DNA from 2 places in the Methylobacterium oryzisoli genome. Region 2 is predicted to be linked to the other one. Evidence: predicted binding sites of a transcription regulator. Region 2 holds the regulator's gene; the other holds the start of a gene.
The links. Region 2 encodes PhoB, which activates phosphate uptake and scavenging genes when phosphate is short. Its sites were predicted from a motif close to TGTCATNNANCTGTCAT; they were not measured.

Region 1: a site for PhoB is predicted at 4,991-5,007, ahead of ACKUB9_RS06895 (alkaline phosphatase). Genes of this name have one in related genera too.

What each region holds. Positions count from the first base shown of each region.
Region 1 is NZ_JBKIBX010000005.1:43,206-58,940, forward strand. It holds gene serS (serine--tRNA ligase) at 1-1,232, opposite strand, end outside; gene ACKUB9_RS06880 (pilus assembly protein TadG-related protein) at 1,333-2,586, opposite strand; gene argC (N-acetyl-gamma-glutamyl-phosphate reductase) at 3,268-4,215, opposite strand; gene ACKUB9_RS06890 (DUF5872 domain-containing protein) at 4,405-4,944, shown strand; gene ACKUB9_RS06895 (alkaline phosphatase) at 5,101-7,182, shown strand; gene ACKUB9_RS06900 (hypothetical protein) at 7,421-7,651, shown strand; gene ACKUB9_RS06905 (GntR family transcriptional regulator) at 7,685-8,338, opposite strand; gene ACKUB9_RS06910 (SLC13 family permease) at 8,492-9,913, shown strand; gene ACKUB9_RS06915 (TerC family protein) at 10,175-10,855, shown strand; gene ACKUB9_RS06920 (CoA transferase) at 10,868-12,082, opposite strand; gene ACKUB9_RS06925 (TAXI family TRAP transporter solute-binding subunit) at 12,316-13,275, shown strand; gene ACKUB9_RS06930 (caspase family protein) at 13,300-14,877, opposite strand; gene ACKUB9_RS06935 (hypothetical protein) at 15,055-15,198, opposite strand; gene ACKUB9_RS06940 (DUF4399 domain-containing protein) at 15,370-15,735, opposite strand, start outside.
Region 2 is NZ_JBKIBX010000040.1:43,593-59,327, forward strand. It holds gene ACKUB9_RS27135 (hypothetical protein) at 1-107, shown strand, start outside; gene ACKUB9_RS27140 (transcriptional regulator) at 100-453, shown strand; gene ACKUB9_RS27145 (di-trans,poly-cis-decaprenylcistransferase) at 514-1,215, shown strand; gene ACKUB9_RS27150 (gamma carbonic anhydrase family protein) at 1,278-1,811, shown strand; gene ACKUB9_RS27155 (ferritin-like domain-containing protein) at 1,842-2,351, opposite strand; gene ACKUB9_RS27160 (flagellar biosynthesis repressor FlbT) at 2,517-2,921, opposite strand; gene ACKUB9_RS27165 (flagellin N-terminal helical domain-containing protein) at 3,089-5,245, shown strand; gene phoB (phosphate regulon transcriptional regulator PhoB) at 5,399-6,100, opposite strand; gene phoU (phosphate signaling complex protein PhoU) at 6,126-6,845, opposite strand; gene pstB (phosphate ABC transporter ATP-binding protein PstB) at 6,874-7,686, opposite strand; gene pstA (phosphate ABC transporter permease PstA) at 7,724-8,635, opposite strand; gene pstC (phosphate ABC transporter permease subunit PstC) at 8,654-9,628, opposite strand; gene pstS (phosphate ABC transporter substrate-binding protein PstS) at 9,820-10,857, opposite strand; gene ACKUB9_RS27200 (hypothetical protein) at 11,093-11,350, shown strand; gene ACKUB9_RS27205 (sigma-70 family RNA polymerase sigma factor) at 11,656-12,381, shown strand; gene ACKUB9_RS27210 (hypothetical protein) at 12,549-12,683, shown strand; gene ACKUB9_RS27215 (PAS domain-containing protein) at 12,992-14,038, shown strand; gene urtE (urea ABC transporter ATP-binding subunit UrtE) at 14,097-14,792, opposite strand; gene ACKUB9_RS27225 (hypothetical protein) at 14,971-15,192, opposite strand; partial or broken gene ACKUB9_RS27230 (sugar phosphate nucleotidyltransferase) at 15,315-15,735, opposite strand, start outside.

The DNA.
Region 1 (15,735 bases), on a different contig from region 2:
GGGTTCTGGTAGTTCTCCATCACGGCGATGAGCGCGCGGCCGACCGCCACGCCCGAGCCGTTGAGGGTGTGGACGGGGAGCACCCCCTTGCCCTCGCGGGGGCGGAAGCGCGCCTCCATGCGCCGGGCCTGGAAGTCGCCGCAGACCGAGCAGGACGAGATCTCCCGGTAGGTCTGCTGGCCCGGCAGCCAGACCTCGATGTCGTAGGTCTTCTGCGCGGCGAAGCCCATGTCGCCGGTGCACAGCGTCATCACCCGGTAGGGCAGGTCGAGTTTTTTCAGGACCGCCTCGGCCGAGGCCAGCATGCGCTCGTGCTCCTCGGCGGACTGGTCCGGCGTGGTGATCGAGACGAGTTCGACCTTGGTGAACTGGTGCTGGCGCAGCATGCCCCGGGTGTCGCGCCCCGCCGCCCCGGCCTCGGCCCGGAAGCAGGGGGTGAGCGCGGTGAAGCGCAAGGGCAGTTCGTCCTCGGCGAGGATCGATTCGCGCACGAGGTTGGTGAGGGGAACCTCGGCGGTGGGGATCAGCCAGCGGGTCGGCCCGGCCTGCGGGTCGAGGGAGCCCGGCAGCGCCGCGAACTGATCCTCGCGAAATTTCGGCAGCTGCGCGGTCCCGAACATCACCTCGTCGCGCACGAGGAGCGGGGGAGCGACCTCGGTGTAGCCGTGCTCGGTGGTGTGCAGGTCGAGCATGAACTGGCCGAGCGCCCGCTCCAGCCGGGCGAGATGGCCCTTGAGCACCACGAAGCGCGACCCCGAGAGCTTGGCCGCCGCCTCGAAGTCCATCAGCCCGGAGGCCTCGCCGATCTCGAAGTGCTGGCGCCCGCTCTCCTGGCGCCCGCGCCCCTCGAAGCGCCGGTACTCGACGTTGCCGTGCTCGTCGGCGCCCACGGGCACATCGGGCTTGGGGGTGTTGGGGATCGCAGCCAGCGCCTCGTCCAGCTTGCGCTTGGCCTCGTCGGCGGCCGCGTCGAGGGCGGGGGCCTCGTCCTTGAGGCGGGCCACCTCGGCCATCAGGCCCTGCGCGCGCGCCTCGTCCTTCGCCTTCTTGGCCGCGCCGACCTCCTTCGAGAGGGCGTTGCGGCGCTCCTGGGCCGCCTGCGCGGCCGAGACCGCGGCCTTGCGGGCATCGTCGAGGGCGATCAGCGCGGGCGAGAGCGGCTCCAGCCCGCGCTTGCGCAGGCCTTCATCGAAAGCCTGCGGAGTCTCGCGGATGGCGCGGATGTCGTGCATGTCACGGGCCCGAATCTGGCGGTCCGCCGGACCGCCCTGGGAGAGGCGACGACGCTTTGCAGCATCGCCCGGCCCGCGACAAGGGTGGGCGGCCCCGCGCTCACTCCGCCAGCCGGATCTCGCCGTCCATCGGGCCGAGCCCCTTGGGCACCGGCACGCTGGTGAGGCCGTAATTCGCGTTCACCACGAGCTTCGGGTTGGCGGTGAGCCGGATCTGCCGGCTGACGATGACGGTGAAGTGCGATTGCTGCGCCACCTCGTTCGTCGCGTCCACCACGAGGCGGCCCTTCGGCAGGTAGATCGTCCCGGTCATGTTGGAGACGTAGTTCGACTTGATCTCGTGCTCGCGCATCTCGCCGGCGCCGCGGTCCTCGTAGAACAGCAGGCCCGCGAGCGGCCCGCCGGTGGGCGCGTCGAGGTCGACCCTGGCATTGCTGAGGAACTGGAACCGGGCGTTCGCACCGGTGAGGTAGAAGCCGACGCCGTCGCCGGCCACGTCGGCGTTCGAATCGATGACGAGCGGCCCGCCGCTGATCACGTAGGTGCCGGGTTCGAGCGTCACCACCGAGTTGCCGCCGATGAACAGGCCTCCGCAATAGGTCCCGGCGGGCACGCGGTGGCGGCTGCCGGGCGTGCCGCGGTCGATCACGGAGGTGCCGGGCAGGCAGGGGCCGGACGCGGGCGCGGCGCGGCCGGCGAGCGGATCGGGGATCGCCGCGCAATCGCTCATGCGGCTGCCCCGGAAGGAGCCCTGGCCGGAGAAGCCGCCGGCCGAGCACACCTTGGCGGCCGTGACCTGGATGCCGCTGTCGCTGGCGACGCCGGCCGCGTGCCGGGCGTTGGAGTGGACGTCGCAGTCCCGCGCCGTGAGCCAGGAATTCGACTTGAGGTGCACGGTCTCGGCCGCGGCGGCGTCGAGGGCGAGCACGCAGAGCTTGCGCCGGCCGCTCAGGATGGCGGTGGCGTCGGCGGCGAGATCCCCGGACGCCACGCCGAGCAGGCCCGCGAAGCTGTCCTGCCGGGGCATGCGCACCTCCACCCGCACGGACGCGGCGTCCGGCAGCGCCGCCGCCACGATCGGGACCTGCCGGAGCCCGGCCGCGTCGAGGCGCGCCAGCACGATGCTGCGGGCGACCGCATCGACCCGGCGGAGATCCGCCGTGCTCACCGACAATTCCCGGGCGGCCGAGAGGGCGGCGGCGTCGGCGGCGGCCTGCAGATGCGCCTGCTGGCGCGTCCACGAGGCGTAGTCGACGGCCGTGCCGGCCGCGCCCAGGAGGACGGGGGCCAGCAGGGCGAAGACCACCATCACGCCGCCGGCGGTGTCGGCCCCGAAAGCCCGTCCCCGCCGCAAGCCCCAGCCCATCCGCCGCGCCATTGCCCCACCCGTCTGCACTGCGAAACCGTGGGGGAGTAATGCTTACGCCATCGCCAATGCGGTCGGTGGCGGGCACGGCCATGCGTCCGAAGGGTTAGCGGGATGCTGCCGCGATCCCGCAGCGGCGACCGGCTTCAGCGGGCCCAGTGGCCCGTGGACCGTCCAGTCCTGCGCGCGGACCGCCATGGCGTTGAGCGAGCGGCCGTCGAGCGCCCGCGCCCATCCGCGTCCGAGGAGGGCATCGATCGCGTCGCAGCCCGAGACGATCCCCGCGCCCACACCGTCCGGGCGGCGGTCTCGTCTGTGCAGGGCGGGCGGCTCTCCGACGTCTCGGGCTCCCGAAGGGGTAGGCCTGTCCGGGGAACAATCCTCGACAAGGATGGCGCGGGAACCCCTCTCCCGTGCGGGAGAGGGGCAGGGGTGAGGGTCCCGGGAGGGTGCCGTAGTGATGCGTGGAGCGTCGTGAGGGGAGCGGAAGGGTTCAGAATCAGCTGCTGACGTCAGTGCTGGTAGCGACAGCGTCGAGACGTCTTGCTGCCCCCTCCCGGGACCCTCACCCCTGCCCCTCTCCCGCACGGGAGAGGGGTTCCCCGCGCCATCGATTGTCCCCGGACAGCCATGCGAAGGGCGAGCGCGCGAGGGAGAGCCGCCGCGCCCTCACTCGAGGTCGAGCATCAGGCGCAGGTTCTGCACCGCGGCGCCGGAGGCGCCCTTGCCGAGGTTGTCGAGGCGCGCGACGAGCACCGCGTGGGCGTGCACGTCCGAGCCGAACACCCGCAGCTCCAGCCGGTCGCTGTCGTTCAGCGCCTCCGGCTCCAGGCGCTCGCGGTGGGCGCCGTCCTCCGCGCCCGGCACCACGCGCACCAGCGTCTCGCCCGCGTAGGCCGCCTGGAGCGCCGCTTCGAGGTCGCCGGCCGCGGGGCGGCCCGGCAGCGCGTCGAGGTGCAGCGGGATCGACACCAGCATGCCCTGCCGGAAGTTGCCGACCGACGGGATGAAGATCGGGCGCCGGGTGAGGCCGCTGTAGGCCTGCGTCTCGGCGAGGTGCTTGTGGGCGAGGCCGAGCCCGTAGAGCTGGAAGGCCGGCGCGGTGCCCGCCTCGTAATCCTCGATCATCTTGCGCCCGCCGCCGCTGTAGCCGCTGACCGCGTTGATGCTGATGGGGAAGTCGGCCGGGATCAGCCCCGCCTCGACGAGCGGGCGCAGGAGCGCGATGGCGCCCGTCGGGTAGCAGCCCGGGTTGGCGACCCGCCGCGCGGCGCGCAGGGCCGCGCGCTGGCCGCGCGTCATCTCGGCGAATCCGTAGGTCCAGCCCGGCGCGACCCGGTGCGCCGTGCTGGCGTCGAGGATGCGCGGGCCGCCCCCGGGCAGGCCGTCCGCCATGGCCACGGTTTCCTTCGCCGCGTCGTCCGGCAGGCACAGGACCACGAGGTCCACCTCGGCCAGGAGCGCGCGCTTCGCCTGCGGGTCCTTGCGCGCCTCGTGCGGGATCGAGCGCAGGCGGATGTCGTCGAATCGCTCCAGGCGCTCGCGGATGCCGAGACCGGTCGTGCCGGCCTCGCCGTCGATGAAGACGCTCGGGCGCTGCAGGGTGTCTCTGGTCATGGTCTTAGGCTCCGCGCGGGCGCTGCTGCGGCGCCGCGACCCGGGGTGGATGCGGGCAGTCACGGCCCGAGTCAACCGCCTGGTCCAAGGTGGTGGCCCGTCGAGCGGGCCGCCCCCTGCGGAACCCCGGCGCGCGAGCCCCTGTTGGTGGGCCACGATCGACAGAGGACGAGACCGAGAGAGGGCGCGATGGCCGGAACAGCCAAGAAGACCGATCCGAAGCTCTGGGACAAGGTGAAGGCGCAGGTCACGCGCTCCTCCAAGGGCGGCAAGCCCGGACAATGGTCGGCCCGCAAGGCCCAGATGGCCGTCCAGGAATACAAAGAGGAGGGCGGCGGCTACGAGGGCAAGAAGTCCTCGGACAACCACCTCAAGCAGTGGACCGACGAGGAATGGGGCACGCAATCGGGCGCCAAGAGCGGCCAGACCGGCGAGCGCTACCTGCCCAAGGCGGCCCGCGAGCACCTGAGCGACGCGGAGTACCGGCGCACCACCGCCAAGAAGCGCGCCGACAGCGCCAAGGGCCGGCAGCATTCGCGGCAGCCCAAGGACGTCGCCGCCAAGACAGCCTCCGCCAAGACAGCCTCCGCCCGCAAATCCGGACCGGCCCACAAGGGCTCCGCGACGGGCGCCACCAAGGCCGACTTGATGCGCAGGGCCAGGGAGCGCGACATCCCGGGCCGCTCCCGGATGTCGAAGGGCGAGCTGGAGCGCGCCCTCGGCGCCTGAGCAGCGCCACGCGAGGATCGGGCGCCCGCCGCCCGCCCGCGGCTCCTGTCATCACGCCGTCGCAAGCGATCTCCAGGGGAGTATTGCCGGACTGTTTCCAGGCGAAGGCCGGTCCAACGCCTCGCGACAGCGGATGCTCTGCTGGGGGACATGGCTATGGCTGCAGGGGTTTCGGCTGCCGGGACGGCGAGCCCGATCAAGAACGTCATCGTGATGATCGCCGACGGTGCCGGAGCCAATACGCTCGAGGCGACCCGGCTCTACTTGAACGGATTGGCGGCCAACGACCCCCGCCGGGGCTCGGGCGGCGCCAACGGCCTCGTGACGGACGGGCCCGGCTTCCAGGCGACCGCGCAGTCGGTCTACCCGCTCTCGACGCGCAACGCCCCGATCGCGGGCCTCGCGGGCCTCGCGCAGGATCCGAACGCCGTCTACGACCCGGCGAAGAACTACGACTTCGACCCCGTGGCCGGCACCAACAGCGCCGGCTACCTGCGGGCCTTCGACGGCTACGAGTGGAACCGCGCCACCGCTCCGGATTCGGCCAACACGGCGAGCACCCTCACCAACGGCGAGAAGAGCTACAACAACGCCGTCAACGTCGACGGCAGCGGCCTCACCGAGACCACGCTCGCGGAGGTCGCCAAGTCCCTCGGCAAGGCGACGGGCGTGGTCTCGACGGTCCAGCTCAGCGACGCGACGCCGGCGGCCACGGGCGGCGCCCACAACGTCGCGCGCGCCAACGCCAACCAGATCGCCCAGGAGATGTTCGAGCACGGCGTGCTCGACGTGATCGCCGGCACGGGCAACCCGGACTTCAACGACGACGGAAGGCGCGTCGCGACCCCCAACAACCAGTGGATCGGGGCCGACCTCTGGGCCGCGCTCAAGAACGACACCTTCCGCTCCGACGACGGCCAGAGCTGGACGCTGCTGCAGGACCGCGCCTCCATCCAGGCCGCCGCGACGGGCACGCCGACCAGCGAGCGGCTCGCCATCGTGCCGCAGGCGTTCACGGGCACCAACTACTACCGCTCGGGCGCCGCGCCCGCCGGCGCCACCGAGATCCCGTTCAGCGTGCCGCGCCTGGAGAGTTCGCCGACCCTGTCCGAGCTGTCGCTCGCGGCGCTCAACCGGCTCAACGTCGATCCGGACGGCTTCTACGTCTCGATCGAGGGCGGCGCCGTCGACCGCGCCATGCACGGCAACAATTTCGGCCGCATGATCGAGGAGTACGTCGACTTCAACGATGCGGTGAAGTCGGTGATGGATTGGGTCAACTCGCCCGACAGCCGGGCCACGATGGAGGACACCCTCGTCATCGTGACCGCCGACCATGACCACCTGCTGTTCGGGCCGGAAGGCGCGACGATCCCCTTCCAGCCGGTGCAGCCCGACCGCGACCGTGACGGCGTGCCGGAATACCGCTGGTTCAGCAACAACCACTCGAACCAGATCGTCCCGCTCCTGACCACCGGGGCGAATGCCGGGCAACTCGTCTCCCTGGCCGACGACCAAGACGTGGTGCGCAACGCGCAGGGCCAGGTCGTGGCCGGCAGCGGGCAGGCCTTCACCGACCAGGCCGAGGTCGGCCAGTACCTGCTGGATCAGGTGCGCCTCAGCGCCGTCCAGGTGAACGACCAGAACAACGGGATCACCGGCAGCGCCGCGAACGAGGTGCTGCGCGGCCTGGGCGGCGACGACACCCTCGACGGCGCGGCCGGCAACGACGTGCTGTTCGGCGATGCCGGCAACGACCGCGTGGATGGCGGCCTCGGCAACGACCAAGTGCGGGGCTATCTCGGCAACGACACGTTGTTCGGCAGCGCCGGCAACGACCAGCTGTTCGGCGAGGAGGGCGACGATTTCCTCGGCGCGGGCAGCGGCAGCGACTACCTGTCGGGCGGGATCGGCAACGATGCCCTCTACGGCGAGGAGGGCAGCGACCTGCTGTTCGGCAATGCCGGCGACGACCTCCTGATGGGCGGGGCGGGCGGCGACACCTTCGCGGTGGGCCGCGGCGACGGCCGCGACGTGATCCGCGACTTCACGGTCGCGGGCGCGGAGCGCGATGTGATCGCCTTCAATTCGGGGGTGTTCGGCTCGTTCGCCGCCGTCCAGGCCGCGAGCGCCCAGCAGGGGGGCGACGTCGTCATCACGGTGGCGCCCGATTCCAGCCTGACGGTTCAGAACGTCGCGCTCGCCAGCCTCACGGCGGCCAATTTCTCGTTCAGCTGAGGCCAGCCCGGCATCGCTGGCTGCGGCCAGCGATGCTGCACGACGCGGCGCCGCTCACGAGCGGCGCATAGCGAAGCCGGATGCGGCCGGGCAGGCCGCCGGGGCGAGTCCGAAGCCCCGAAAAACCTTCGCCGATCCGACCGCCGCCCGCGCGCCATGTTGCAGCGCAGCAGACCATCCCCATATGAGGGGACGAGGGAACGCCTGAACCGCCGAGCCATCGCTCCGGAGTTGAATCATGGCCTCCCGCATCCCCTCACAGACTCTCTCGCCCCGTCGTGCCGACGACCGGCACGCCCGCCCGGCGGCGCCCGTCGCGCTGATGCGGCGGATCCTCGCCGCGGTCGCGGCGACGCACCGCGCGCGGCTGCGGTTCGAGGCGGCCCGGTCGTTCGCGTCCGCCCGCACCCGGGTGAGCCCCGAGCCGGAGCACGCGCTGTCCTGGCGCTTCGGCGTTCCCGTTCGGTAGCGGCGGTGCGGGCCGGCGCTGCCGGCCCGGCCTTCAGGCGACGTCGGCGGTGCCGAAGCTGCTGATGAAGTCGTTCAGGCGCTCGCCCTGGATCAGGATGTGCTCGCGCAGGTGATGCTCCGCCTGGGCGGAATCGCCGGCCGTGATCGCCTCCACGATCTGCGCGTGCTCGGCGAGCGACTGGGAGACGCGGTGCCGCGCGCGCAGCTGGAGCCGGCGATACGGCTTCAGCAGGGTGTGGAGCTGCCGGGCCTGCTCGGCGAGGTAGAGGTTGTGGCAGGCCTCGTAGACGGTGCCGTGGAAGCGCTCGTTCGCGTAGTAGTAGGTGTCCGCGCAGCCGTTCCGGGTCGCCTCCACGCAGGCCTCGTGCGCCTCGACGAGTCGGGTGCGCTGCTCCTCGGTGATCCGGCGCGCGGCGAGCGCCCCGCACATGCCCTCCAGCGCCGCCATCGTCTCGAAGCGCTCGACCACCGCCTTGAGGGTGAGGCAGGCCACGAACGCGCCGCGGCGCGGCTGCAGCTCCACCATGCCGGTCGAGGCGAGCTGCATCAGGGCTTCGCGGATCGGCGTGCGCGAGACCCCGAAGCGCGCGGCGAGGCTCTGCTCGTCCAGACGATCGCCCGGCCGGAAATGGCCGGTCACGATGTCCTGCTCAAGCTGATCCCGGAGCGCTTCGGCGCGGCGCATCGCTCATCCTTCGAGGGGCGCCGGCCACCATAGGGCTGCCGCCGTAATCCTTCAACGCCTTTCTTGTATACAAGACGCTTGTTTCTGCGTACCGTTCGGCTACAAGACCGGCAAAGCGAGGGAGGCATCCAAGCCCCCCGTCGGGCGGCCTCGATGAGCGCTGCGGCCGAACACTCGGAGGAAACACGCGTGACGCCTCACCTGATCTCGATCTACGCGCTCTGCGCCATGTTCGTGGTGGCCACGATCTGGCCGGTCAACATGGGGGTGCTGGCCTTCGTCGGCGCTTTCCTGGTCGGCACGCTCGCGGCCGGCATGAGCACCAAGGACATCATCGCGGGGTTTCCCGGCGGCCTCTTCCTGACGCTCGTCGGCATCACCTACCTGTTCGCCATCGCGCAGAACAACGGCACCATCGACTGGCTGGTGCAGCTCGCCGTCAAGGCCGTGCGGGGCCGCCTCGCCGCCATCCCGTGGATCATGTTCGGCATCACCGGAGCGCTCACGGCGGTGGGCGCCGTCAGTCCGGCCGCCGTCGCGATCATCGCCCCGATCGCGTTGGGCTTCGCCGCCCGCTACGGCATCAACCCGCTGCTGATGGGCCTGCTCGTCATCCACGGCGCGCAGGGGGGCGGTTTCTCGCCGATCAGCATCTACGGCGGCATCACCAACACGGTCGTGGCCAAGGCCGGCCTTCCGCTCAACGAGCTCTTCACGTTCTTCGCGAGCCTCGGCGTGAACCTCGCCGTCTCGGTCCTGCTGTTCTTCCTCATGGGCGGGCGCAGGCTGATGGGGGCGAAGGCCGCGGTCGCGGGTGTGTCCGGCGGCGTGGAGGTCCCGCACGTCCGGGTGACCCAGCCCCAGCGCGGACCCCAGGCCTTCGGGGACGCGGAGGCCGAGGCGTTCACCGAGGAGCGGAAGCTGGAACAGGGCCTCGACGATCCGCTCGCCGAGGGCCGTCCCGAGGCGGAGGCGACCGGCGGGTCGCGGATCTACCAAGTGCTGACGCTCGTCGGGCTGGTCGCGCTCGCCGTGCTGGTCCTGGCCTTCAACCTGGATATCGGCTTCGTCTCGATCACCATCGGGCTCGTCCTGTCGCTGATGGCGCCGAACCTGCAGAAGCGGGCGATCGGGCAGGTGAGCTGGCCCGAGATCATGCTGATCACCGGCGTGAGCACCTACGTGTTCGTGCTCGAGAAGATGGGCACGATCGGGTTCGTCGGAAACAGCGTCGCCGGTCTCGCCTCGCCGATGATGGCGGCCCTGCTGCTCTGCTTCATCGGGGCGGTGGTGTCGGCCTTCGCCTCCTCGACGGCGGTGCTGGGCTCCCTCATCCCCCTGGCGGTGCCATTCCTGCAGGCCGGCACGGGCGTCAATCCGGTGGGCTTCATCGGCGCGATGGCGGTGTCTTCCACGATCGTGGACGTGAGCCCCTTCTCGACCAACGGCGCGATCGTGCTCGCCACCGCCAAGGGCGTCGACCGGGATGCCTTCTTCCGCAAGCTGATGGGCTACGGCGCCCTGGTGACGGTCGTGGCGCCCGTCGTGGTGTGGCTCCTGTTCATCGTCATCTGAGCCGAGCCGTCCTCGGGCCGCCCGGCGGCCCGAGGACTCTCACGCCCGCATCGCCGCGGCCGCCGGACCGGTGTCCACGCGATGAATGCGGCGGAGCCGCAAAGCTGCCCTTTTCTGGGGCGACCGGGGGCAAGGCTCGCCCCAGGCAGGCGCGTCAGTCAGGAACCGGTCCGCATCCGCGCGGCTGCCGGCGAGCACGAGGGTCTCCCGAGACATGTCGTACCCCATCTCCGAGCACGGCCTCCCGCGGGGGCTCTCGTCATGAGCGAACTCCTGACGGCCGAAGCGTTCTCGGCCTTCCTCCAAGTCATCATGATCGACTTGGTCCTGGCCGGCGACAACGCGGTCGTGATCGGCCTGGCGGCGGCGGGCCTGCCGCGCGAGCAGCGCAACAAGGCCATCCTGATCGGGATCGTGGCCGCCACGGTGCTGCGCATCATCTTCGCCGGGCTGGTCTCCCAGCTGCTGGCCATCGTCGGCCTGCTCCTGGCCGGCGGCATCCTGCTGCTCTGGGTCTGCTGGAAGATGTGGCGCGAGCTGCGGGCGGGCCACGCGGAGCTGGACCTCGAAGCCGAGGAGGCCCTGGAGGACCGCGACCTCGACCGGGACGGTCAGATCGCCGAGCATGCCCCGCGCAAGACCTTCGGACAGGCGGCGTGGCAGATCGTGGTGGCGGACGTGTCGATGTCCCTCGACAACGTGCTGGCCGTGGCGGGGGCCGCGCGCGAGCACCCGGCCGTCCTCGTCTTCGGCCTCGCCCTGTCGATCGCCCTGATGGGGATCGCTGCGAGCTTCATCGCCCGCCTGCTGCAGAAGTACCACTGGATCGCCTACGTCGGTCTGGCCATCATCCTCTACGTGGCCCTCGACATGATCTATCGCGGCTTCCTCGAAGTCTGGCCGGTCGTCAGCAGCGTCATGGGATCCAGCGGTCTGTCCTGAGCGCGGGCGGGATCAGCGCGGCCCCGCCACGATGCCGTCGTCGTGCAGGCGCGCGACCTCGGCGTCGCCGTAGCCGATCTCGGCCAGGATCTCGTCGGTGTTCTCCCCCAGGCTCGGCGCGCGCCGGGGGGCGACGCGCTCCACGTCCGAGAAGACGATCGGATTGCCGGGGGTGAGGTACGACCCGATCCCCGGATGCTCCAGGTGCGAGAACATCGGGTTGTCGGTCGAGCAGTCCGGGTCCTCCTCCACGACTTGGCGGAAGGTGCGGTAGCGGGACCACGTGACGCTGGCGGCCTGGAAGGCGCCCGCGAACTCGTCGAGCCGGCGCGCCCCGAAGAAGGGCTCCAGCACCGCCGTGATGGCGTGGCGGTGGTGGTAGCGCTCGCCCTCCTGCCGCAGGTCGGCACCGAGCCGCGCGGCGAGCGCGTCCATCGCGGGCTTGGTCCCGGTCGCCGACTGCAGGTTGTCCCACTGCCGCGGGGTCAGGGCCACCACGATCACGCGCTCCCCGTCCCGGCAGACGAAGTCCTGCGCGTAGGCGCCGTAGAGCGCGTTCCCGACCTTGGGCCGGTCGGTGCCGTTCACCGTCACCTCGCCGATGAGGCCGAGATTGCCCAGCATGGCGAGCGCCATGTCCTTGAGCGCGAGTTCCACCACCTGGCCGCGGCCGGTCAGGCGGCGGTGGCGCTCCGCCGCCAGGATGCCCAAAGCCGCCTGCTGGCCGGTGATGCAGTCCCAGGCCGGCAGCACGTGCCCCACCGGCTCGGTCGAGCCCTCCGGCCCGGTGGCGAGGGGAAAGCCCACCGCGGGATTGACCGTGTAGTCCACCTGCGGCCCGCCGTGGCGGTCGCCGGTGACCGACATCATGATCAGGTCCTCCCGGTGCTGCCGGAGCGTGTCGTAATCCATCCAGCCGCGCACGCGCAGGTTGGTGAGGAAGATGCCCTTGCCCTCGCCGGGCTCGCAGATGAGGCGGGTCACCACCTCCTGTCCGCGCGGGGTGGACATGTCGACCGCGAGGCTGCGCTTGCCCTTGTTCAGCCCGGCCCAGAACAGGCTGCGGCCCTGATCGGTCACCGGCCAGCGGGCGTGGTCCAGCCCGCCGCGGATGCGGTCGAAGCGGATCACGTCCGCGCCCATCTGCGCCAGCGTCATGCCGGCCAGCGGCGCGGCGACGAAGGCCGAGCCCTCGACGATGCGCAGCCCCGCCAGGATCTTGACCATGCCGACCTCCCCGCGCGCCGCCGGTCGTGCGGTCCTGCCCCGCGGGCGCGCCGCCCGAGCTTACGGAGGGCGAACGCGGATGGATAGCAGGCCCGCCAGTTGGGGCCGGCGGGACGCGACGATGTCGTTCAAGCCGCGGCGCCATCGGTGCTTCGCTCGCCCGCCCTCTGCGCCTACGATCACCCGGCGCGCCCGGCCGGGCACCCGCGGATCCCGGAAGGGCAGGACCCGTCATGCTGAGACATTGGCTGTCCATCACCGCCGCGATGGCGATGGCCGTTCCGCTCTGGCCGGTGGGGGCGCCCCGGGCGGAAGAACCGCTGCGCCTCGTGCTCGGGACGGCGACTCCGGGCGGCGGCTTTCCGGCCTACGGCGAGGCGCTCGCCGCCGCGTTGCGCGAGGTCGATCCGGCGCTGGAGATCGCGCGGCGCGCCACCACGGGGTCGATCGAAAATCTTTCGCTGCTGCGGGCGGGCCAGGTCGATCTGGCGCTCGTGCAGGGCGAGTACGCCTACGACGCCCTGGCCGGGCCGGAGCGGGCCGGCCTCGCGGTGGTCGCCCCCGTCTACGCGGCGCCGGGTCTCTTCGTCGTGCCGGCGGCGAGCCCGGTGCGCGCGGTCGCGGATCTGCGCGGCCGGCCGGTCGCGCTCGGCACGCGCAGTTCCGGCCTCACCGCGATGGGCCGGACGGTGCTGCGCGGCGCCGGCCTCGATCCGGAGCGCGACATCCGGCCGATCCTGCTCGACCGGGCCGGCGACGGTCCGGAGATGGTCCGCGACGGCCGCGCCGCCGCGCTCTGGGGCGGCGGCCTCGGCTGGCCGGGGTTCCGGGCGATGGCCGCCGCGCCGGGCGGCGCCCGCTTCTTCGGCCCGTCGGCGGAGACGCTCGACGCCATCCTCGCCCTGAGCCCGTCGCTGCGCCGCATGACGGTGCCGGCCGGGACCTTCCCGTCGCAGACCGAGGCGATCGCGACGGTCGGCTCGTGGAGCTTCATCCTCGCCCGACCGGGCCTGGCGGACGCCGCCGTGTCGCGGCTCGTGCGGGCCATCGATCGCGGCCGGGACGCCCTGGCGCGGCAGCTGCCGCACGAGCGGGCGAGCGATCCGCGCGACCTCGCCGCCGCGGTCCCGGCCGCGTGGCTTCATCCCGCCACCGCCGCCTTCCTGCGCGAGGCCGGCGCCCTCTCGCCATGAGGCCCGCGGGTCCCGCCCGGATGCCTATTCCTCCAGCACGCTCTCGCGCAGGCGCAGCACCTGGGGGCGCAGATCCTGGCAGGCGAAGCTGCGGGCGAAGCGGCCGATCTCCTGCGCGTCCCGCGAGGCGCGCAGCCGCGCGAGGGTCTGGGCCTCCTGCTCGCAGGTGCCGGACGCGCCGGCGGCCCGCGCGGCCGATGCCGGGGGGAGGGCCGGCGCGGGGGAGCGGCCCGATCCCGGGACCGGCCGCAGCGGCTCCGGATCGGGCACCACCTTCGGGGGCGGCAGCGCCTCCTCGGCGGCCGTGCTCTCGATGAGCCGCGCGAGCTGGGGCCGCAGCTCCTCGCAGGCCAGTTCGCGCCGGAAGCGCAGGATCTCCTCGGGCACCCGCCGCGCGCGCAGGCGCGCCAGGGTCTCGGCGTCGCGCTGGCAGACATCGGCACGGCCGGCCGCGGGGGGCAGGGCCTTGGGACCGGGATCGACCGCCGCCGTGGCCGGATCCTCGCTGCGCGGGCGCGTCTCCGGCAGGGGCTTGGTGAGAGGCTTGGTGAGAGGCTTGGGCAGGTTCTGGGGCAGGGGCCTGCTCTCGGGCGGCACCTCCGGCAGGGCTCCCGTGCTGACCGTGAGCTTGCCGACCTGCGCGCGGGCGAGATCGGCGTAGAACCCCGTCGGGTGCGCCGCCAGGAACGAGCCCCAGGCCTCCTTCGTGCCGACCCGCTCGGCGAACTCGTAGTCGCGCCGGGTCTCGCGCAGCCGCCGGCCCGTCGGATCGGACGCGTCGTCGCCGCGCGGATCGGGCACCAGCGCGGCGGTCGCGCCGCCGAGCGAGCCGTAGACGAACGGCTCCTGCTTGCCGTTGGTCGCGCGCAGCACCTCGTCGCGCACCCGCCCGAAGGCCACCCGGATGTCGAGGCCGGGCACCGGCAGGTGCTTCAGGAGGGCCGCCGTGAAGGGGCTGTGCTCGCCGGCGCCGTCCTCCGCCACCGAGCCCGCCCGGGCCGCGTAGGCCACCAGCGTGTCGCTCACCGCCGGCTCGACCTTGGCGAGGCCCGCACCCGCGGCGCGCACGCTCACCGTGCGCTGCATCCGGTTCTGGAACGGGTTGTTGCGGCAGGCATCCAGGATGACGACGCGCAGGCGCCGGGCCGGCTCGATGGCGCGCACCACCCGATCGAGCGAAAGGCCCTCGTCCTCCGCGTCGAAGTCGCTCTTCAGCCGCGCGTCGGTCGGCAGGAGGTAGTTGACCCCCGAGACCTCGATGCCGTGGCCGGCGAAGTACACGAGCGCGATGTCGGCGTCGCGGACGGTCTGCATGAACTCGCGCAGCGCCCGCTTGAGATCGAGGTTGCCGAGGTCCTGCCGCAGCTCGACCGTGTCGAAGCCGGCGCCCTTCAGCATCGCGGACACCGCCGCGGCGTCCCGGCCCGGATTGGCGAGGACCGGGACCGTCCGGTAGTCGCCGTTGCCGATGACGAGGGCGACGCGCCGCTCGGCCGCGACGGCACTCACGGCGCACGCGAGGGCGCCGGCCAGCACCAGCAGCCATCCGAGTCCCCACTTGGCTAAGCTCTTGGCCAACCTCTTGGCCAGCCTCACGGCCATCACCCGCCTCCGCTTCGAGCGGTTACGTCGCACCCCCGCAGGAAACCCGGTCGCACGCCGCGGCCGGGGCAGCCTACACCCGGCGGCCGCGGCGCGGGATCCCGTCCGTCGCCGGCGCGATCCTCAGGAGTTGCGCTCGCGCGCATGCGCCGGACCGGCCGCCTCGGTGGACGATGCTCAGCCGAACGCAGCCTTGCGCCGAGCCGTCGCCCCGGGATGCGGGATCACCCGCGCGGGCGTCGGCTGGGGCTCCTTGGGTGTATCGGGAAACCACACCTTCACCTGGGTGCCGGTGCGGGGATCGAAGATCGTGAGGGTCATGGACGCCTCCCTATGGTCGACCGGGACGATCGCATCTCCGTCGGCAGGGGGATGTGCTCCAGTGCACGCAATGGATGAGCACGCGTAGGATGGGCAGGTGTGAGGTGGGCACGCTGGGGTTGGGCACGAAGGGGTGAGGTACGCATGGGTGAGGTACGCATGGCACCGCCCTCATCGCCTCGGGCCACGCGCCACCCGCGGCGGCGGGCGGCCCGAGGCGGTGACGAACACCCGGATCGGCCGCGAATAGACCGGCGGGTCGTGCACGACGTGGTGCTCGTCGGCGAAGAGGAGTTGCAGCGTGTGCGGCCCTGGCGAGAGGGTGATCTTCGCCTCGGTCTGCCCGGCACCGAAATGCAGGTGGTTGAAGTCGTTCGGGATCGGCCGGTCGAAGGAGGGCAGGGGGGTATCGACGAGGATGTGGTGGTGGCCCGTATTGGCCTTGGCGATCCCCGCGGGCGCGATCCCCATGTTGATCAGGCCGAAGCGGATGATCGGCGTGCGCGTGACGTAGGCGCCGTTCCCAGGGCTGACGAT
Region 2 (15,735 bases):
CCGGGGCGCCCTCCCTCTCGCCCTGGGCCATGGGCCTGCCCTTCGGCATCGGGCAGGTGCTGCTGGCCGCCATCCTCCACCTCGCGCCGCGGGACGCCGATGACTGAGCCGAGCGGCCGCTTCTCCTACGAGGGCCTCGACCGGGTGATCCACGAGAAGGCGCGCCTGGGCCTGCTCACCTCGCTGGCCACGCACCCCGACGGCCTCGTCTTCGCCGACCTCAAGCACCTGTGCGGCCTCACCGACGGCAATCTCAGCCGGCACCTGCAGGTGCTGCAGGAGGCCGGCCTCGTCGAGATCCGCAAGGGCTACGCCCGCAACCGCCCGCAGACCGTCTGCTGCCTGACCCCGAGCGGGCGGCGGCGCTTCCTCGATTACCTCGCGGTGCTGGAGCAGGTGGTGCGGGACGCCGCCTCCGCCGCCGAGCCGGCCCTCAGCACGCGCCCGACCTGATCCCCCTCCCGGCCGCCTCCCGCCCCGCGGGACACGGCGGCTCCGCCTGGAGACTTTGTGATGCAAAGTTCTTGTGACCGCCGTCCCGGGCTGCACGTCGCGGCGATCATGGACGGCAACGGGCGCTGGGCCAGCGCCCGGGGCCTGCCGCGCACCGCCGGGCACCGGGCGGGCGTCGAGGCGATCCGGCGGGTGGCCGAGGCCGCCCCGGACCTCGGCATCGGCACGCTGACTCTGTTCGCCTTCTCGTCCGACAACTGGCGCCGGCCGCCCGGCGAGGTGGCGGGCCTGATGGGATTGCTGCGCCGCTACCTGCGCCACGAGACCGGGCGGCTCGCCCGGACGGGAACACGGCTCACGGTGATCGGCCGGCGCGACCGCCTGCCGGCCGGGCTGCCGGCCGCGCTCGATCGGGCCGAGGCCGAGACGGCCGGGGGCGAGCGGCTGCACCTGCGCATCGCGGTGGATTACTCGGCCCGCGACGCGATTCTGGCCGCGGCCGCGGCGGGACCGGCGGACAACCGCGAGGCCTTCGGGCACCGCCTCTCGGGCGGGGTGCCGGACGTCGACCTCATGATCCGCTCAGGGGGCGAGAAGCGGCTCTCGGACTTCCTGCTCTGGGAATGCGCCTACGCGGAACTGCACTTCAGCGACCGGATGTGGCCGGATTTCGGGGCCGAGGATCTTGCCGGGGCGCTGCGCGACTTCGCGGCGCGCGAGCGGCGCTTCGGGGGCCTGGGCCCGGTGCCGGCGGCGGCCTGAGGCGGGCTGCGGCGGGAGCGCGAACCCGCTACAGAGGGGGACCGCAACGCCGCGAGACCGCCATGCCGCTCTACGCCCTCGACGACCACCGCCCCCACCTCGCCGATCCCGAGCGCGTCTGGATCGCGCCGGACGCGCACGTGATGGGCCAAGTCGAACTCGGGCTCGACGTGAGCATCTGGTTCACGGCCGTGCTGCGCGGCGACAACGAGCCGATCCGCATCGGCGCGCGCACCAACGTCCAGGACGGGGCGATGCTCCACACCGATCCGGGCTTCCCGCTCGACATCGGCGAGGACATCACCATCGGCCACCACGCCATCGTGCACGGCTGCACGGTGGGCGCGAACTCGCTCATCGGCATGGGGGCGACGCTGCTGAACGGCGCCCGGATCGGCCGCAACTGCATCGTCGGCGCCAACGCCCTCGTCACCGAGGGCAAGGTCTTTCCCGACAACAGCCTCATCGTCGGCGCCCCCGCCAAGGTGGTGCGCAGCCTGGACGAGGCGGCCGCCGAGGCGCTGCGCACCTCCGCGGCCCGCTATGTCGCCAATGCCCGCCGGTACGCCGCGGGGCTCAGGCGCATCGACGGCTGAGGCGGGGACCCGGCGGCCGGGCCGGCCGGCTCAGCGGTCGGCCTTGCCGCCCGAGACGGTGAGTTCGAGGTAGCGCCGCGTGGTCGGCTTCACGAGGTCGGCGACGGTCTGGGCCATCGCCAGCTCCTCCTTGAGGGATTGCTGGAAGCCGGTGATCGGCCCGGTCTGGCCGGCGGCCTCCGCGATGGTGATGAGGGAATCGTAGGCCGCCGCCTCGTAGTTCTCGAAGGCCCGGTTGGCGAAGGCGTTCTTCAAGATCTCGTCCTGGGCGGGCGCATGGGCGAGGGCCGCCAGGTTCCCCATCAGGCCCAGCACGCCCTCCTTGAGCGCCGAGGGGCTCTCGCCGAGGGCGGAGAGGGCTTCTTCCAGGCGGTCGCGCTGGCCGTGGGTCTCGGTGATGTGCCGGCGCAAAGCCGCGTCCATCTCGGGGTAGCGCTCCAGGCGCTCGACCTGCCGCTCCATGATCTGCAGGGCCTGCAGTTCGAGGGCGTGCGTGTTCTTGAGCGCGGTCACGTAGAGCGAGCGGAGATCCTCGGCCATCCGGTCAGCCTCCTGGGTCTGGGGTGAAGTGCTGGCCCAACGCACCGCCGCGAGGCTGGTTCTGACGAATACCCCTACTGAGACAAAGTATCTGCGCCGCGCGCGAACCCGCCGGCGCCCTCCCCTGCCGGGGAGGCGCGACGGGTCGGCCGCCCCGAACGCCCCTCAGGCGGCGTCGCCGGCCGCGGCGTAGCGCTCGTGCAGGGCCCGCTCGTGGGCGACGAGGTCGCGCGCACGCTTGAGGGCGCGGTGGTACTGCTTGGCGGCGACCTCGTCCTGAATGGCCAGGATGTACGGCGCCGAACTTGGCATCGCCTTCAGGATCTCGGTGGATTGCCGCACCAGCAGGTCCTCCACCTCCAGCGGATTGTCGGCGAGGTAGATCACCTGGAGGGTGACGCAGAGGCGCTTGCAGGCGGTGTCCGCCTCGCTCTCGCGGATGATCTCGCTCTCGCGCAGGAAGCGGCAATGCGTCTCGATCAGGATGTCGGCGGCCCGGTCGCCGTTGCGGATCGCCGCGCCGTTGATGATCAGGCGCTCGTGGGGCTTGAGGTTGATGCGCAGCGGCATGGCGGGTCCTCTCTCAGACGGCGCCATCCTGCATCACGATTCGTTAAGGTTCTCGCAAAGGCACGGGTGTTTGGGAGATCGGTTTAAGGCCGCCGCAAGATTTGGGGGCGCAGGGTCGGCCCGTCGTCAAAATGACGTACGCGAAAGATCGAAAAAGGATCGACCCCATGGCCTCCAGCATCACGCTGTCCGCCGCGACGCGCCAGAACCTGCTCTCGCTCCAGGACACCGCCAACCTCCTCTCCACCACCCAGTCCCGCCTGTCGACCGGCAAGAAGGTCAACTCGGCGCTCGACAACCCGACTAACTTCTTCACCTCGCAGAGCCTGACGGCGCGGTCCTCGGACCTGTCCAACCTGCTCGACGGCATCTCGAACGGCGTCCAGACCATCCAGGCCGCCAACCAGGGCATCACCTCGATCCAGAAGCTGGTCGACTCGGCGAAGTCCACGGCCAACCAAGCGCTCGCCGACAAGAGCGCCACCACGAGCGGCCAAGCGGCGGCGGCGGCGTCCGTCAGCGGCAGCAAGACCTTCCAGGGCCTTGCCGGGACGGCGGACGGCACGCAGGATTTCTCCAGCGTCGCCAAGGACGGCTCCATCGACCTCTCGCTCGACGGCGGCAAGACCTATACCACGATCCGTCTGGATTCCGAGACCCTCGCGAGCACGGCGAGCGATCTGACGAAGGTCACGGCGGATCAGGTCGTCAAGGCGATCAACAACCAGATCACCGGCAACTCGGCTCTCAAGGGCCAGGTCTCCGCGTCGGTGGCGTCCGACGGCCGCATCACCTTCTCGACCACCAGCACCGGAGCGACCCAGCAGCTCAACGTGCGGGGTTCGGGCAGCGCGACCTACGACATCGGCTTCGGCAAGGGCAGTTCCCAGACGGGCGCCAGCGTCTCCGGCACGGCCGCCACCTTCACGGCTGGTGCCGTCACCGTGGGCGCCAACCAAGCCACCTTCACCATCAACGACGGCAACCAGTCCCTCGACATCACGATCGACTCCAGCAGCCTGGACGCGGCCGGCGTCGCGCTCGGGGCCGCCGCGACGACCGACGACCGGTTGGCCGAGGCGATCCAGCGCAAGCTCAACGACGCCGGCATGGCCGTCGACGTGAGCCTCGCGGGTAGTCCGAACACCAACCTGAAGTTCACCTCCCGCGACGTCGGCTCGACATCGACGCTCACGATCGTGAACAAGACCTCGACCCTCGACATCGGCTTCGGCACGGCTGCCGGCGGCAACGGCACCAGCGTCGCCGGGACCGGGACGGCCGCGACCGGCCTCTCCTCCGTCGGCTCTGACGCCACGGACGGTTCGGCCAAGGCCGCACTCACCGGCTCCAAGGTCATCGCTGCAGCCACCGGCGGCCCGCCGGCGACCGCAGGCGGTCTCGACTTCAGTGCCGCCAACGATGCCTCGTTCACGCTGCAGCTCGGCTCCGGCCCGGCCAAGAAGATCACGCTGAACAACTCGACCATCCTGTCGACCTCGGCGGGCAAGGCGTTCACCAGCGCCCAGGACGTCGCCGACACGATCAACGCGGCCATCAAGGCGGATACCGGCCTCGCCGGCAACGTTCTGGCCAGCGTGGACGCCAACAACAAGCTCGTCGTCAGCACCACGGCGGCGGGCTCGACTCAGAAGCTCACGATCACCGCAGCGCAGGGCACGACCGTCGCCAACAACCTCGATATCGGCTTCGGCACCCAGACCTCGACGATCAACGGCACGGCCACCAACACGGCGGTCGCGCTGACCTCGTCGGGCAAGGACAGCACGGGCTCGACCAACTCCACCCGGCAGTCCCTGGCGCGGCAGTTCAACGAGCTCTTGAACCAGATCACCCAGCAGGCCAAGGACTCGAGCTACAACGGCGTCAACCTGCTCTGGCGGAGCGGCGACGATGCCAGCGAGAACACCCTGCGGGTGACGTTCAACGAGAACGGCTCGTCGAACCTCGACATCAAGGGCGTCAAGCTCGACGCGGACGGCCTCGGCCTCACCTCGGTGACCGGCGGCTTCCAGTCGGACGACGAGATCAAGGCGACCCTGAGCGCGATCACCTCGGCGACCAGCACGCTGCGCTCCCAGGCCTCGACCTTCGGCTCGAACCTCTCGGTGGTGCAGAACCGTCAGGATTTCTCGAAGAACCTGATCAACATCCTCGACACCGGCTCGGCGAACCTGACCAACGCCGACCTGAACGAGGAGGCGGCGAACTCCCAGGCCCTGTCGACCCGCAACTCGCTGGCGATCTCGGCCCTCTCGCTCGCCAACCAGTCCCAGCAGGGCATCCTGCAGCTCCTGCGCTGATCGGTTCGGACGAATCTTGAGACACGAGCGGCCGGGGCGCGAGCCCCGGCCGTTCCTCGTCGTGCGGCAGGCGCTGGATCGTGCGGCGAAGCCGATGGCGGCCCGGCGCGGGCGCGCCGCTTCCCTCATCGGACGATCGGCCGGATCCGCAGATTAGAGGGCGCCCGCGAACATCTCGTCGAAGGAATAGCCGGAGCCGCGCACGGTGCGGATCGGGTCGGGGCTGCGCGCGCGGTTGATGGCCTTGCGCAGGCGGCCGATATGGACGTCGACCGTGCGCTCGTCGATGTAGACGTCGTGACCCCAGACGCCGTCGAGGAGCTGCTCGCGGGAAAACACCCGGCCGGGGCTCTGCATCAGGAATTCGAGCAGCTTGAACTCGGTCGGGCCGAGGTGGAGTTCGCGGCCCTCCCGGCGCACCCGGTGGCTGACGCGGTCGAGCTCGATGTCGCCCGCCACCAGGAGATGCGCGACGTGGGCGGGCTTGGCGCGCCGCAGCAGGGCGCGGACCCGCGCCAGCAGCTCGGGCACGGAGAACGGCTTGACGATGTAGTCGTCGGCGCCGGTGGCGAGCCCCCGCACCCGGTCGCCCTCCTCGCCCCGGGCGGTGAGCATGATCACCGGCAGGCGCTCGGTCTCGCGCCGTGCGCGGATGCGACGGCACAGCTCGATGCCGGACAAGCCCGGCACCATCCAGTCGAGCAGGACGAGGTCCGGCACCTGCTCGCGCAGGCGCAGGTCGGCCTCGTCGCCGCGGGCGACGGCATCGACCTCGAAGCCCTCGGCTTCGAGGTTGTAGCGCAGGAGGAGCGTCAGCGGCTCCTCGTCCTCGACGATCAGGATGCGGGTGGACATGCCTGCTTCTCGGGGCGGGGCGGTCTCACGCCTCCGACCCGGCCGACACCGTGGCGTAGTTCGAGGCGTCGTTCTTCGGACGGTCGGTGGGCAGCGTCTCGCCGGTGACGAGATAGTGGATCGTCTCGGCGATGTTGGTGGTGTGATCGCCGATCCGCTCGACGTTCTTGGCGCAGAACAGGAGATGCGTGCAGAAGCTGATGTTGCGCGGATCCTCCATCATGTAGGTCAGGAGTTCGCGGAACAGCGAGGTGTAGAGCGCGTCGATGCCGCCGTCCCGCTGCCAGACGTCGTGGGCGGCCTTGGTATCCTGCGTGGCGTAGGCGTCGAGCACATCCTTGAGCTGCTCCTGCACGAGCTCGCTCATGTGCTGCACGCCGACGACGATCTTCTGCGGCTGCACTTGGTCGCTGATGGCGACCACGCGCTTGGCGATGTTCTTGGCGAGGTCGCCGATGCGCTCGAGGTCGCCCGAGACGCGGATGGCCGAGATGGTCTCGCGCAGATCGATCGCCATCGGCTGGCGCCGGGCGATGAGCAGGATCGCCTTCTCCTCGATCTCGCGCTGGAGCACGTCGAGGCGCTGGTCGGCCGCGATCACGGCCTGGGCCAGGGTCGCGTCGCGGCGCACGAGCGCGATGCCGGCATCCGCCATCATCTTCTCGGCGATGCCGCCCATCTCGGCGATGCTGCGGCGCAGGTTCTGCAGGTCCGTGTCGTAGGACGTCACGATATGGTCGGACATGGCATGGTCCCGGTACGCGAGAGGGGGATCAGCCGAAGCGGCCGGTGATGTAGTCCTGGGTCTGGCGCTTCGTCGGGTTCATGAACAGGCGGTTGGTGGGCCCGTACTCGATCAGCTCGCCGAGATACATGAAGGCGGTGAACTGCGAGATGCGCGCCGCCTGCTGCATGTTGTGGGTGACGATCGCAATGGTGAACTCGGAGCGCAGCTGCTCGATCAGCTCCTCGATGCGCCCGGTCGAGATCGGATCGAGGGCCGAGGTCGGCTCGTCGAACAGGATCACCTCGGGGCGCTGGGCCACCGTGCGGGCGATGCAGAGGCGCTGCTGCTGCCCGCCCGACAGGCCCATGCCGGATTGCCGGAGCTTGTCCTTCACCTCGTCCCACAGGGCCGACTTCCGCAGGGCCTCCTCGACGCGGTTGTCGATCTCGGACTTGGGCAGCCGCTCGTAGAGGCGGATGCCGAAGGCGATGTTGTCGTAGATCGACATCGGGAAGGGCGTCGGCTTCTGGAACACCATGCCGACCCGGGCGCGCAGCTCGTTGAGGTCGATCGACGAGTCGAGGATGTTGCGCCCGTCGAGCAGGATCTCGCCCTCCGCGCGCTGCTCCGGATAGAGGCTGTAGATCCGGTTGAAGGTGCGCAGCAGCGTGGACTTGCCGCAGCCCGACGGCCCGATCAGGGCCGTGACCTGCCGGTCGTGGAAGTTGAGGTCGATGTTCTTCAGCCCCTGGAACGAGCCGTAGTAGAAGTTGAGGTTCTTGACGGCGACGCGGATCGGGGCGGTCTCGTCGGCCTTGCTGGACCCGACGACGGGCGCGGCGGTGGCGGTGGCACTCATCGGTGTTCTCCGGCAGGGGTCGGCGGCATGGGGAGGTTCAGCGGGCCTTGCCGCCGCGCAGGAAGACGCGGGCCGTGATCGACAGGGCGAGGATCGTGACCGTGATGAGGAGCGCCCCGGCCCAGGCGAGCTGGCGCCAGTTCTCGTAGGGCGAGAGGGCGAACTGGTAGATCATCACCGGCAGGTTGGCGACGCCGCCCATCAGGTTGGGGCTGAACCAGGAATTGTTGTTGAGCGCGGTGAAGAGCAGCGGCGCGGTCTCGCCGGCGATGCGGGCGAGCGCCAGCAGGATGCCGGTGACGATGCCGGCCTGCGCGGCCCGCCACGTCACGTGCCGGATCACCAGCGAGGGTGGGGCACCGAGCGCCGCGCCGGCCTCGCGCAGGGGGCCGGGCACGAGGCGCAGCATGTCCTCGGTGGTGCGCACGATCACCGGGGTGGCGATGATGGCGAGCGCCACGCCCCCGGCCCAGCCCGAGTAGCCGCCCATCGTGCGCACCATCACGGTGTAGACGAACAGGCCGATCAGGATCGAGGGCGCCGAGAGCAGGATGTCGTTGAGGAAGCGGATCAGGTCGGCGAGCTTCGAGGTCTTGCCGTACTCGGCGAGGTAGGTGCCCGCCATCACGCCGACGGGCGTGGCCACGGCGATGCCGAGCGCGGTCATCACCAGGCTGCCGAGGATGGCGTTGGCGATGCCGCCGCCTTCCGAGCCGGGACCCGGCGTCGGCTCGGTGAACAGCGCCAGCGAGAAGCCGCGCAGGCCCTCGACGATCAGCATGATCAGGATCGAGCCGAGCACGACCGCGCCGAGCAGGGTCGAGAGCGCGCACAGCAGCTTGAGCGCCCGGTCGGCGTTGCGGCGGCTGGCGCGCACGCGGCCCCAGGCCAGCGCGGCCGGCGCGGCGGCGCCGTGGGCCGCCGGAGCGAGGTTGGTGCGGGCATCCATGACGGGGCTCCTCGGGACTCAGGCCACCTTCACGCGGCGCACCAGCAGCCGGGCGATGATGAGGACGATGAAGGTGACGACGAACAGGATGCAGCCGAGCGCCAGCAGCGCGTGGAGCTGCATCCCGTCCGCCTCGTTGAACTCGTTGGCGATGCGCGAGGCGATGGTCGAGCCCGGATCGAAGATCGAGGCCGAGAGCCGGTTGGCGTTGCCGATCACGAAGGTCACCGCCATCGTCTCGCCGAGCGCGCGGCCGAGGCCCAGCATGATCGCGCCGATGATCGAGACGGAGGCCTGCGGGAGCAGCACGTGGCGCACGACCTCCCAGGTGGTGCAGCCGATGCCGTAGGCGCTCTCGCGCAGAACGGTCGGGATCTGGTCGAGCATGTCGCGGGTGATCGAGGCCACGAAGGGCACGATCATGATGGCCAGGATGATGCCGGCCGTGAGCACGCCGACGCCCGAGGGCACCTGGGCGTACAGGAGCGTGCCGACGATCGGCAGCCCCTCGACGAGGTTCGACACCGGCACCTGGACGAAGCGCGCGAAGAGCGGGGCGAAGACGAACAGGCCCCACATCCCGTAGATGATGCTCGGCACGGAGGCGAGCAGCTCGATCGTCATCGCGACCGGCCGGCGCGCCCAGCCCGGGCAGAGCTGGGTGAGGTAGATGGCGATGCCGAGCGAGATCGGCACGCCGATGAGCAGCGCCAGCACCGCCGAGACCAGCGTGCCGATGATGGCCACCAGGGCCCCGTACTCCTCGCGCCCGACGTTCCAGGCGCTCGACGTGATGAAGCCCGGCCCGAAGGTCTGGAAGGCCGGCCAGCCGCCGTAGATGATCGAGGCCAGGATGCCGGCGAGCACCAGCAGGACGAGGAGCGCGGAGGCATAGGCGGAGAGGTGGAAGATGCGGTCCGCGATCGGACTCGGGGCGCTGCGCGCGCGCCTCGGCTCGGCGGCGAGTGCGACGTTCTCAGACAACGCGACCATCCGGGTTTCCCTTCAGTGAGCTGCCTGTAGCGCGCGAAGCGGGCCGGCGCGAGCGGGAGGTGGGCGGAACAGGGGGGCGGGACGGGGTGGACGGGGCGGGCGATGCCCGCCCCGCCGATGGATTCGCATGGCGATCCGCGCGGCGCCGGGCGGTGGGGGAGGATCCCCGCACCGCGCAGCGCCCGGCCGGCTCACATGCCGAGGACCGGCTTGCCGTCCTTGCCGGTGATCTTCTTCCACTCGTCCTTGACGAGGCCGACCACGGCCTCGGGCAGCGGCACGTAGTCGAGGTCGCTCGCCTGCTTGGCGCCGTTCTTGTAGGCCCAGGTGAAGAACTTCAGCACCTCGGCGGTGCGGGCCGGGTCGCTGGGGCTCTTGGGCACGAGGATGAAGGTCGCGGCGGTGATCGGCCACGCCTTCTCGCCGGCCTGGTTGGTCAGCGCGATGCCGAAGCCGGGCGCCGACTTCCAGTTGGCGTTGGCGGCCGCGGCCTGGAACGACTCGTCGTCCGGCATCGGGAACTTGCCGTCCTTGTTCTGGATCAGCGCCACCGGCAGGTTGTTCTGCTTGGCGTAGGCGTACTCGACGTAGCCGATCGCGTTCGGCACCTGCTTGACGACGGCGGTGACGCCCTCGTTGCCCTTGCCGCCCTGGCCGGCCGGCCAGCTCACCGTGGTGGCGGCGCCCAGCTCCTTCTTCCAGTCGGCCGAGACGTCCGACAGGTAGGTGGTGAAGATGTTCGTCGTGCCGGACGCGTCCGAACGGTAGACCGGGGTGATCGCCGCGTCGGGCAGCTTCACGCCCTCGTTGAGCTTGGCGATCTTCGGGTCGGACCACTTGCGGATCTTGCCCTGGTAGATCTCGGCCAGGACCTCGCCGGTGAGCTTGACCTCGCCCGTCTTGACGTTCGGCACGTTCACCACCGCGACGACGCCGCCCATCACGGTCGGGAACTGAACGAGACCGTCCTTCTCCAGGGTCTCGCCCTTGAGCGGCGCGTCGGTGGCGCCGAAATCGACGGTGCGGGCCTGGATCTGCTTGATGCCGCCGCCCGAGCCGATCGACTGGTAGTTCAGGCCGGTGCCGGTCTCCTTGCGGTAGGTCTCGGCCCACTTGGAATAGACCGGGAACGGAAAGGTGGCGCCGGCTCCCGTGATGTCGGCGGCCGAGGCCGGGACGACCGGGGCGGTCGCGAGCCCGATGGCGAGCGCGAAGGCGAAGGGTTTCACGATGCTCTCCGTGATTCTTGCGGTCTGGCGCGCGGCGGAGCTTGGAGGTCCGGCAAGCCGTCCATCGCCGCGGCGAGCGATAAGCCCGTACGGCGCTGGCCCTATGACAGTTGCGTGACGGATCGATGACACCCGCGGTCCGATCGATGTCGACCGCGAAATCGCATGGGACGGTCTGGGGCCTTCGTGCGTTGATCCGGCAGTGGCAACACGGGAACATCGAGGGTCCCAGGCCGTGCGGAACGCGGACGCGAGAGAGATCGGGAACGGAGAGGATCCGAACCGGGCGGCCCTGCTGGCGCTGCACGCGGAGCGGGAGGCGCTGGAGCGCCGCCTCGCCCTCGCGCGCCAGCAGCGCCTCTACCTATCGGATCCGGCGGCGATCGCGGCGGCGCAGAGCGCCGAGCAGGACCTGCTGGTCCAGCTCGACCGGCTCCTGACCCGGATCCGGGCGGCCGAGTACCGGCACCGGCCGGGCGGCCGCTCCTGGTAGAGCGGCGCGGAGCGCCTGCCGGGGAACCTTGACCGTTTCCGGCCGTTGCCGCTGCGGCGGATCCCCGTGTCGGGGCGCCGCATGGCACGCGTGCGAGAGGGAGAGGCCGATGACGGTCGGGATGGAACGGATCGGGGGCGGCGCCGAGAGGACGGAGGGAGCCTTCGGGGTCCGCTGACCCGCGCCCGCCGCGCGGTGGCGTCGCAGGCCTGGACGGATGCGAATCCGGTTCCCAGCTTCCGCGGCGACGCGCCGATCGCCCCCGGCCCCGCATTGCCGTCATTCGCCAGCCCTGTGAGAGTCGCATGATCTCCAATCCGAACGCCGTCGCCGCCCTGCAGCCCGTGACCAAGCCCGGCCTGCCCGCGACGGTGCAGCATCATCTCGGCCGCCACCTGCGTGACGCCTACGCGTCGATCGAGACGACGATTCCCGAGGCCTTCCGGGCGCTGATCGAGAAGCTCGAGGCCGCCCTCGCCGAGCAGGGCCGCGCGGTAGAGCCGGAGTTCCGCGACGGCCTGCTCTCCGCCCTGCCCTCGCTGCGGGCCTTCGCGCTGTCGCTGACCAACAACGCCGCCCGGGCCGACGACCTCGTGCAGGACACCATCCTGCGCGCGTGGCAGAACCAGCACCGCTTCCAGCCCGGCACCAACCTCAACGCGTGGCTGTTCACCATCCTGCGCAACGCCTTCTACTCCGAGCAGCGCAAGCGCATGCGCGAGGTGCAGGACGAGGACGGCTCCTACGCGGCCCGCCTGTTCACGGCGCCCGACCAGGGCCACCGGCTCGACGTGCAGGACCTGCGCGCGGGCCTCGCCAAGCTGCCGCACGACCAGCGCGAGGCGCTGATCCTGGTGGGGGCCGAGGGCCTGTCCTACGAGGAGGTCGCGCAGATCTGCGGCGTCGCCATCGGCACCATCAAGAGCCGGGTCAACCGCGCCCGCAACCGCCTCGCCGACCTCCTCGGCTACACCGAGGACGACCTCAACTCCGACCGGATGATCCAGTCGGCGATGAGCGAGGGCGCCTAAGCGCGGCCGGACCGCCTGCCTCTCAGCCTGCAACCTGCGCGAGGCCCCCGACCTTAACCGTAGATCGCGTCGGGGGCCGGGCGGCAGCGCACTCAGCACTTCCCGCCCTAGCCTTCCCTAGTGTCAGTGTGTCATGACGGCGGCACCGCTCACGCAGAGTCCGCGCCATGACGACCCTGGCCATGACGAATCCGAAGCAGACGATCGCGCCCAACCGCCTGCAGGCCGTCGCCTACATCCTGGCGACCTTCGCGTACTTCATCGCGCTGATGCAGATCGCGGCGGGCTTCCTCATTCCCTGACTCCGGCCTGCGATGCGCGACCCCGCCCGTGTCCGGAAGGCGCGCGAGAAAGAACCCCGCCGGCGGGGGCTCAGCGGGGTTGATCGGAGTCTCGCTTGTGAAGCGCGCCAATGCTACCTGGGCGCGAGCCATTGTCCAGCCCCCGCGTGCGCCTCTCGTCCACCCGGGGCGGCTCGCCGGGCTCCCACCCCGGGTCGCGGCGGTGCGGGACGACCGCGTGGACGCTCTGTCCCCGCTGACGCTATCGTTCGCCGGCTCGGGCTCGCGGCCCGGACCAGACCGGCACTCACCCCCTGTCGGGCCCCATCATGAACGCCCCTCCGGAGCCGCTCACCAGGGACGACGTGGCCTTCTCGTCGGGCCAGTTCCTGCGCCTCTTGGAGAGCATCGGCCTCACCGGCACCTGGAGCTGGCGCTTCGCCGGGGACGAGCACCGGTGGACGGCGGGCCTCTTCCGGATCCTGGGTCTGGAGCCGGGCGATCTGCGGCCGGGTTACGAGAGCTTCGTGAGCCTCATCCATCCGGCCGACCGGATGGCTTTCAGCAGCGCCGCGCAGATCCGCCAGCAGGGGCTCGTGCGCGATGCGACCTTCCGGGTGATCCGACCGAACGGGTCCCTGCGCACGCTGACGAGCCGGGGCGAGATCTATCTGGCGCCGGACGGCCGGCCGCGGAGCGCGGCGTGGTCGGTGCTGGACGTCACCGACCGGGACCTGCTCGCCCGCGCGCAGGCCCGGCAAGCCCGGCTTCGCCGCGCCACCTTCGAGCGGACCCGCAGCTGGATGCACGCGTCCCGCTACACGCCCTCCCACAGGGTCGCCTCGGCCGAGTTGCTGCAGCTGACGGGGCTGACCCAGGCGGAGTTCCGGGACGATTGGGCGCGCGGCCTCGTCCGGCAGGACCGGGCCCATATGCGCGTCTTCGTGCGGTCGCGGATCGAGGCCGGGGCGCCGTTCATCGCCGACACGCGCTTCCTGCTGGCGGAGGGCGGCCACGGCCTCTTTCGGGGCGTGTTCGTGCCGGTGCGCGGGACCTGCGGCCGGGTCGAGAGCTGGACCACCCTGTCGTTCCCGCGCGGGCGACCGCCGGGGCTGGCGGTCACGGGCGCGCTGCGGCGCGGGCTGGAGGAGAGCCTGTCGGGACGTCACCTGCACGCCGCCCGCGCGCTGCTCGACTGGTCGATGACCGACCTCGCCCGGGCGAGCGGCCTCTCGGTCTCGACGATCCGGCGGCTGGAGGCGGATGGCGGAGCAGCGGCGGCACGCAGCCGTCACGCCGCGGTCGCGGCGCTGCGGGCGAACGGCGTGGTGTTCGGGCTCCTGCCCACCGGAACGATCGCGGTCGGCCGGGCGTGAGCCGCAGCGGCGCGCCGCATCGTCCGCAGCGACCCAGCAGTTCCTGCGGGCTTCGATCCTAGACCGACAGCCAGCGGCGCACCTGCGCCTCGACCATGCCGGAGCGGGGACCGGCCTCGACGACCTGGCCGCGGTCCATCACCGCGTAGGAGTCGCAGAGGTCGCGCGCCCACTCGAAATACTGCTCCACGAGCACGATCGCCATCTCGCGCTTGGCGCGCAGGTAGCCGATGGCGCGGCCGATATCCTTGATGATCGAGGGCTGGATGCCCTCCGTGGGTTCGTCGAGGACGAGCAGGCGGGGCCGGGTGACGAGGGCACGGCCGATGGCGAGCTGCTGCTGCTGCCCGCCCGAGAGGTCGCCGCCGCGCCGGTGCAGCATGTCCTTGAGCACCGGAAACAGATCGTAGATCTCGCCCGGGATGTTGCGGTCGCGGCGCTTGAGCGGCGCGAAGCCCGTCTCCAGGTTCTCCTTGACGGTGAGCAGCGGGAAGATTTCGCGCCCCTGCGGCACGACTGCGATGCCGCGCCGCGCCCGGTCGTAGGGGGCGAGCCGGCTGATGTCCTCGCCCGCGAGGCGCACGACGCCCTTCGAGATCGGCTGCTGGCCGACGATGGCGCGCATCAACGAGGTCTTGCCGACGCCGTTGCGTCCGAGCACGGCCGTGACCTGACCGACCTCGGCCGTCAGCGACACGCCGCGCAGGGCCTGCGCCGCGCCGTAGTGGAGGTCGATCGCGTCGACGTTGAGCATGGCCTCTCCTCGCGCCCGCTCTCCCCGGGGCGTGGCAGCCGCTCTTGCAAGGATCGCGCCGCAAGGATCGCGCCGCCGGAGCGCTCTGCGCCGCGGCGGACGCCGGTCTGGCGCTGGAGGAGCGCGGAGACGCGAAGACTCGGAGCCGCGTCCGATCGCACCGCGATCGGCCGTGGCTCTAAAGGATGGAGGGGGTACGGCTCGTCGCGTCGGCCTGGGGAACCGGGCCGGACCGGGCACGGGCCTGCCGGCGGTTGAACGCCATGATCCCGCCCGCCGCCAGGGCCGCCACGCTGCCGCCGACCGGAACCCCGATCCAGGCGAAGGGAAAGCCCATCACCCCCAACACGGCCCAGGTGACCGCTCCGCCGAGGAGTGCCGCCGCCGCCAGCAGAAACATCGTCCCGTTCCTCAACACCTGCGACGGTTCAAGAGCCGGCTTCGTTGAAGAGGACGAGACGTCGTGTTGTCAACACACGGCAGAGCGAGGCCGTCCGAATCCGGATGTCCGGGTCCCGGCGGTCACTCCGCGGCCTGCTGCACCCAGCCGGCCATGCCCTGGGCATCGACCATGCCGATGGTCCGCAGCAGGGCTTGGCCGTAGCGGGTCTTGGCGAAGGTCCGCGCGTGGGCGAGGGCCTGCTCGCGGGAGATGAAGCCCTGCAGGTAGGCGATTTCTTCCAGGCAGGCCACCTGCATGCCCTGCCGGTGCTGGATCACCCGCACGAACTCGGAGGCCTCCAGCAGGCTGTCGTGCGTACCCGTGTCCAGCCACGCGTAGCCCCGCGACATGCACTCCACGTGCAGTTCGCCCCGCTCCAGATAGGCCTGGTTCACGTCCGTGATCTCGAGCTCGCCCCGCGCCGAGGGCCGCACCCTCGCCGCGATGTCGAGAACCTGATTGTCGTAGACGTACAGCCCCGTCACCGCCCAGGTCGACTCG